3 regions of the Pigmentiphaga soli genome follow, and region 3 is predicted to be linked to each of the others. Evidence: predicted binding sites of a transcription regulator. Region 3 holds the regulator's gene; each other region holds the start of a gene.
What was found. Region 3 encodes LexA, which represses DNA repair genes until DNA is damaged. Its sites were predicted from a motif close to ACTGTATNNNNATACAGT; they were not measured.

Region 1 (2,250 bases), on a different contig from region 3:
CAAACCATGAGCACGCCTTTCTTCGGTAGCGGATTTTTCCGCGATTTCGATCAGGTGCGTCAGCAGATCGACGACCTGTTCCGCAATCTCGAGGTACCCGCCACGCTGCGCGGCGCGTACCGCGGCTTCCCGCCGGTCAACGTCGGCGGCACCGACGATTCGATCGAGGTGGTGGCCTTCGCGCCGGGGCTGGATCCGGCCAAGCTGCAGGTCACGGTAGACAAGGGCCTGCTGTCGATCAGCGGCGAGCGCGCGGCCGATGCGCGCCACGACGCCGAAGGCGCTACCAGCCATGCGCGCGAGCGCGTGTGGGGCGCGTTCCGGCGCGTGATCGAACTGCCCGCCGACGCCGACCCCGCTGGCGTGGAAGCCCGCTACGTGGACGGCTGCCTGCGCGTGTCGATCAAGAAGCACGAGGCGTCCAAGCCGCGGGTCATCCCGGTCCAGTGACGCATTGGCCGGCCATCACGCATTGACGAATCAACTGCAAGAGGAACCCATCATGACCCAGACCACCGATGTTGCCCTGAGCAACAACCCGCGCGCGGTCCAGGCCCAAACCCAGGCCCAGCCTCGCCCGACCATCGTTCCGGCCGTCGACATCATCGAAGACGCGACCGGCATCACGCTGGTCGCCGACCTGCCGGGCGTTTCCAAGGAACGGCTGAACGTGCGCGTCGAATCCGACCATCTGTTCGTGGAAGGCGAGGCCAGCGTGCCGGTGCCCGAAGGCCTCAAGCTCTACCATTCCGAAATCCAGGTGCCCGTCTATCGCCGCAGCTTCGTGCTGGGGCGCGAACTGGACAAGAACAAGATCGAGGCCAGCCTGAAGGACGGCGTGCTGGAGCTGCGCATCCCGCGCGTGCAGGAAGCGCAGCCCCGGCGCATCGAAGTAAAAACGGAATAGGGGCCCGCCCCTGGCGGCTTGCCATGAATACTGTATGGATATACAGTATTTTGGATGGTGAGCGACTTTTCTGATCCTTTTCCGTCCGACGATGTTCCGGCGGTGCCTGACGACGAGGCGGCCGCGCCTGCGGCCGCGCGTCGCGGGCGCGGCGCCGTCGGCAATGTGGCGCACCGGTTCGATACCGATAGCCGCCGGGCGATCGACGATGGTTGGCAGGGCGGCGGGCCGGAACCGGAGTTCGAGCCGCCGCCGCTGCGCACGACGGTCGCGGTGGAGCGCGCGCGGCGCATCATGTCGCGCAACGATTCGCCCGACATTCCGTTCGACCGTTCCATCAATCCCTATCGCGGCTGCGAGCATGGCTGCGTCTATTGCTTCGCGCGGCCTACCCATGCCTACCTGGGGTTGTCGCCGGGGCTGGATTTCGAAACCCGGCTGGTCGCCAAGGCCAACGCGGTGGAGGCATTGCGAGCAGAGCTGTCGCGGCCGGGCTACCGGGTGGACGTGCTCAGCCTGGGCGCCGCCACCGACGTCTACCAGCCGATCGAACGCGAATGGAAGCTGACGCGCGGCCTCCTGGAGCTGCTGCTGGAGACGGGGCACCCCTTGTCGATCGTGACCAAGGGCGCCACGGTCGAGCGCGACCTGGACCTGTTCGCCCGGCTGGCCGCCCGCCGCCTGCTGGCGGTCTACCTCACCATCACCACGCTCGACGCCGCCGTGGCCCGCAAGCTCGAACCCCGCGCCGCGGCCCCCTGGCGCCGGCTCGAAGCGATCCGCGCGCTCAGCGCGGCCGGCGTGCCGGTGGGCGTGTCGGTAGCCCCCGTCATCCCCTTCATCACGGACGATCAGCTCGAACGCGTGCTCGAAGCCGCGCGCGAAGCAGGCGCGCAGGCGGCGTTCTACACCGTGCTGCGCCTGCCGTGGGAGGTCGAACCCGTCTTCACGAACTGGCTGGAGGCCCATTATCCCGACCGCAAGGCCCGGGTCATGCACTGCATCGAATCCCTGCGCGGCGGCCGCCACAACGACCCGCGCTTCGGCACCCGCATGCGGGGCGAAGGCATCTGGGCCGACCTCATCCGCCAGCGCTTTGCCCGCGCCGTGCGCGCCGCCGGCTACTCGCAACAGCGCATCGAACTCGACACCACCCAATTCGTGCCCCCGCGGCGCGACGTGAAACGGCGAGCCGACGGCGACGCGCCGCAGCTCGCATTGTTCTGATCCGGCAGCGGCAATCCTCCGAAGTCTTGCTTCTGCTATTTTTGTTAGTACAATAATTAATCGAGTTCGATCCGCGCAAGCGAGACGAAACGCTCAAGCATCGCGGCCTCGATTTC
Region 2 (2,250 bases), on a different contig from region 3:
GAAAGGCCGGACGGCGGGCTGGCGGCATCATTCGCCTTCAACGGACTCGGCCACGTCGCCGCCCACGCGCGCGGTCACGCCCAGGCTCTCGCGCACGCGGTTTTCGATTTCCATCGCCATCGCCCGGTGCTCCTTCAGGAACTCGCGGGCGTTGTCCTTGCCCTGGCCGATGCGCTCGCCGCCATAGCTGAACCACGAGCCGGACTTCTCGACGATGTTGGCAGCCACGCCCAGGTCGAGGATCTCGCCCTCGCGCGAAATGCCGGCGCCGTACATGATGTCGAACTCGGCGGCCTTGAAGGGCGGCGATACCTTGTTCTTGACGACCTTGACCCGGGTCTCGTTGCCAACGACCTCGTCGCCCTTCTTGATCGAGCCGGTGCGGCGGATGTCGAGCCGGACCGAGGCGTAGAACTTCAGCGCGTTGCCGCCGGTGGTGGTTTCGGGGTTGCCGAACATCACGCCGATCTTCATCCGGATCTGGTTGATGAAGATCACCATGCAGTTGGTGCGCTTGATGGAAGCGGTCAGCTTGCGCAGCGCCTGGCTCATCAGGCGGGCCTGCAGGCCGGGCAGCGAATCGCCCATCTCGCCTTCGATTTCGGCCTTGGGCACCAGCGCCGCCACCGAGTCGATCACGATCAGGTCGACCGCGCCGGAACGCACCAGCGCGTCGGTGATTTCGAGCGCCTGCTCGCCGGTGTCGGGCTGCGAGATGAGCAGGTCGGTCAGGTTGACGCCGAGCTTGGAGGCGTACTGGACGTCGAGCGCATGTTCGGCGTCGATGAAGGCGCAGGAGCCGCCGAGCTTCTGCATTTCGGCGATCACCTGCAGCGTGAGCGTGGTCTTGCCCGACGATTCGGGGCCGTAGATCTCGATGACCCGGCCGCGCGGCAGGCCGCCCACGCCCAGCGCGATGTCGAGCCCGAGCGATCCGGTGGAAACCACCTGGATGTCGTGCTCGACTTCGTTGTCGCCATAGCGCATGACGGACCCTTTGCCGAACTGCTTTTCGATCTGCGACAGCGCGGCGGCGAGCGCCTTGCTTTTTTCGGCCTGGGCGGCGGCAGCGGCTTTGGAAACTTTGGTGTCGTCCATTGAAAGGTCCCTTGTGGAATGGGCGGATTATGGCATTGCCAGATACTGTATAAAAAAACAGTATGGGACTGCAAGCTCCTACGCGAAAAATAAAGCGCCCGCGGCAAAAATAAAACGGCCGCCGGGCCGCGCCGGGCGGCGCACCGCGCCGGGGCGCGGGGATACAATCGCCGCATGCGCATTCTCATCGCCGAAGACGACAGCATCCTGGCCGACGGCCTGTCGCGTTCGCTGCGCCAGGGCGGCTACGCGGTCGACGCCGTGCACGACGGCCTGGCGGCCGATTCCGCCCTGGCCGCGCAGCCGTTCGACCTGCTGATCCTAGACATCGGCCTGCCCCGGCTCAACGGCATCGAGGTGCTGCGCCGGCTGCGCGCCCGCAACTCGCACCTGCCGGTGCTGATCCTCACCGCCGCCGACAGCATCGAACAGCGCGTCAAAGGGCTGGACCTGGGCGCCGACGACTACATGGCCAAGCCTTTCGCGCTGTCGGAGCTGGAAGCCCGGGTGCGCGCGCTGACCCGGCGCGGCGCCGGCGGCGGCCCCACCGTGCTGCGCCACGGCCGGCTGGCCTTCGACCAGGTCGGCCGCGTGGTCACGATAGACGAACAACCGGTGGAATTGTCGGCGCGCGAGGTCAGCCTGCTGGAAGTGCTGCTGTCGCGCAGCGGGCGCATGGTCAGCAAGAAGCAGCTGGTGGACCACCTGTGCGAATGGGGCGAGGAAGTCAGCACCAATGCGATCGAGGTCTACGTGCACCGGCTGCGCAAGAAGCTGGAGCCGGGCGACGTCAAGATCGCCACCGTGCGCGGGCTCGGCTACTGCCTCGAGCGCGAGGCGGGCACGCCCGGCCCGGCGTGAGCGCTTCGCGCATGGCCGCTCCGCCTGCGGCGCAGGTGCCGCGCGGCGGGCAGGCAGGCCGGTGAGCCGCCCCGCCGGCGCCGCCGGGGGCGACGCGCCCGCGGCCCAGGCCACTGCGCCGGACGGCGCCTTCCCGGCGGCCGGCGGCCCTTTCGAACCGCCTCCCCGCTCCCTGTTCGGCGAGATCCTCGACTGGATGCTGGCCCCGCTGTTCCTGCTGTGGCCGATCAGCGTGGCCATCACCTACGTGGTGGCGCAAGGCATCGCCGTGGTGCCGTACGACCGCGGGCT
Region 3 (2,250 bases):
CCGGCGAGGGGAGATGGCCGCGATCAGCGAGCTGACCGAGTTGCCCAGCGCGGCGCCGAACGAGGTGCCGGTAGCGGCGGCTTCGCTAGCGGGCGAACCGGCCGAAACACGGGCGGAGCCCCCGGAAATGCCGCCATCCTGGCCGGCCCCGGCCGGCTGGCGCCGGCGCACCGCCACCGGCGGCAGCGACAGCGTGAACGGCTCCGGCGCATTGCCGCGCGTGGCGTTGTACTGCACGCCCAGCGGCCGGACGCGAATCGTATCGTTGCGGGGCGCTTCGACCTGCAGTTGCACCTGCGCGATCGACAAGGGCGCCGGATCGATGTCGGCCGGGCCGGCCTCGGGGCCGCGGAACAGGATGGCGGGGCAATGGCACAGGCGGGCGGCCAGCTGCAGGCGTCGCAGCTCGTCGCGCGACGCGGTGGCGCCGGCCGGCAGCCAGGCCACGATGGCGCCGAAGCAGGCGCTGCGCAGCAGGGGCTCCAGGCCGTCGAGGCCTTCCAGCGGCCGTTCGTGGCGGATGGCGCGGACGTGTTTCAGGTCGATGCCTTGCTGGATCAGCTGCGGCGCGTAGCTGAACGACGGCGGCACCAGCAGCGCCACCGTGCGGCCGGCCTGGGCCAGGCGGCGCAGGGCGGGCGCCAGCAGGCGCAGTTCGCCGATGCCGATGGCGGGCAGGCGCACGTCGGCCAGGCCGGCGATGGGCCAGCCGCGCTGGGCCAGTGCCTGGTCGAGCACGGAAAAACCGGTGGGCATGCCGGGCTGCGAGACGGTCATGGGATTCTCCTGTCAGGGTTCGGTGCGACGGCCTGGGCGGGCTGCCGGATGCGACTGCAGCGACTGCGGCTACCCGGTGCAACGGCCTCAGGCAGCTGCCTACTGCAGCATGCCGGCGCGGATCAGGCCCACGGCGATGCCTTCGAGCGCGAAATCTTCGCGGTCGCGGTGGACGTCGATGGGCTGGAAATCGGGGTTTTCAGGCAGCAGCTGCAGGCCTTCGCGCGTGTAGCGCAGCCGCTTGACGGTGACGTCGTCGCCCAGGCGCGCAACGACGATCTGGCCATCGCGCGCCTGGGTGCTGCGCTTGACCGCCAGCAGGTCGCCTTCGAGGATGCCGGCGTCGCGCATGCTGGTGCCGCGCACTCGCAGCAGGTAATCGGGCCGCTGCGCGAACAGGGCTTCGTCGACGCCGATCTGCTGGTCGATGTGCTCGGTGGCCAGGATGGGGCTACCGGCCGCCACCCGCCCGACCAGCGGCAGCATCAGCTGCGCCAGCGCCGGATGCGGCAGCATGAGCTGCTGCGGCGTCGGGGCGGCGTCGGCCACGAGGCGGATGCCGCGGGAAGTGCCTGCCGTCAGCTGGATGACGCCCTTGCGGGCCAGCGCCTTCAGGTGTTCCTCGGCCGCGTTGGGCGACCGGAAACCGAGCTGTGACGCGATTTCGGCCCGGGTGGGCGGAAAGCCGGTACGGGCGATGGCGCTGCGGATGAGGTCGAGAATTTCCTGCTGGCGCTGGGTGAGCTTGGACATGGCGGCTCTGTATGTTTATCCAGTTCCTGTATTTTTATACAGTATCCGGCCGGCGCGCAAGCAAAACTTCGAAGCGGCCCGGGCCGGCGGTATCATGCCGGCATGACGCTCCCACGCCTGCGCCTCATCGCCACCGGCGGCACGATCGCCGGCGTGGCCGACTCCGCCGATCTCGCCAGCGCCTACCGCGCCGCGGCGCTCGGGCCCGACGCGCTGCGGGCCGCGGTGCCGGCGCTGGCCCAGGTGGCCCGGATCGATACCGAAACGGCCGCCGCCATCGACAGCAAGAACGCCACGCCCACTTTCTGGCAGCACCTGGCCGGCCGCGTGCAGGCCGCGGCGGACGACCCGGAGGTCGACGGCGTGGTGGTCACCCACGGCACCGACACGCTGGAAGAAAGCGCCTATTACCTGCAACTGGTGCTGAAATCGGACAAGCCGGTGGTGTTCGTAGGCGCGATGCGGCCCGCCACGTCCTTGTCGGCCGACGGCCCGCTCAACCTGCTCAACGCGGTGCGCGTGGCGGCCCGCGCCGATGCCGGCGGCCGCGGCGTGCTGGTGGCGCTCAACCATCTGGTGCACGGCGCGGGCGAGGCCGCCAAGGCCGATACGCTGCGGCCCGACAGCTTCGTTTCGCAGCCCGCCGGCCCGCTCGGGCTGGTGCAGGACGACCGCGTGGTCTGGCTCGCCCGCACCGAACGCGCCCACACCATGGCCACG

Region 1: ABD927_RS10460 (PA0069 family radical SAM protein) is a predicted target of LexA. The motif match lies at 937-954, and genes of this name have one in related genera.
Region 2: recA (recombinase RecA) is a predicted target of LexA. The motif match lies at 1,143-1,160, and genes of this name have one in related genera.

What each region holds. Positions count from the first base shown of each region.
Region 1 covers NZ_BAABFO010000008.1:137,379-139,628, forward strand. The annotation lists gene ABD927_RS10450 (Hsp20/alpha crystallin family protein) at 7-450, shown strand; gene ABD927_RS10455 (Hsp20/alpha crystallin family protein) at 503-907, shown strand; gene ABD927_RS10460 (PA0069 family radical SAM protein) at 1,010-2,134, shown strand.
Region 2 covers NZ_BAABFO010000027.1:24,884-27,133, reverse strand. The annotation lists gene recX (recombination regulator RecX) at 1-41, opposite strand, end outside; gene recA (recombinase RecA) at 28-1,098, opposite strand; gene ABD927_RS20800 (response regulator) at 1,273-1,959, shown strand; gene ABD927_RS20795 (sensor histidine kinase) at 2,156-2,250, shown strand, end outside.
Region 3 covers NZ_BAABFO010000013.1:117,669-119,918, forward strand. The annotation lists gene ABD927_RS14690 (hypothetical protein) at 1-777, opposite strand, end outside; gene lexA (transcriptional repressor LexA) at 877-1,530, opposite strand; gene ABD927_RS14700 (asparaginase) at 1,633-2,250, shown strand, end outside.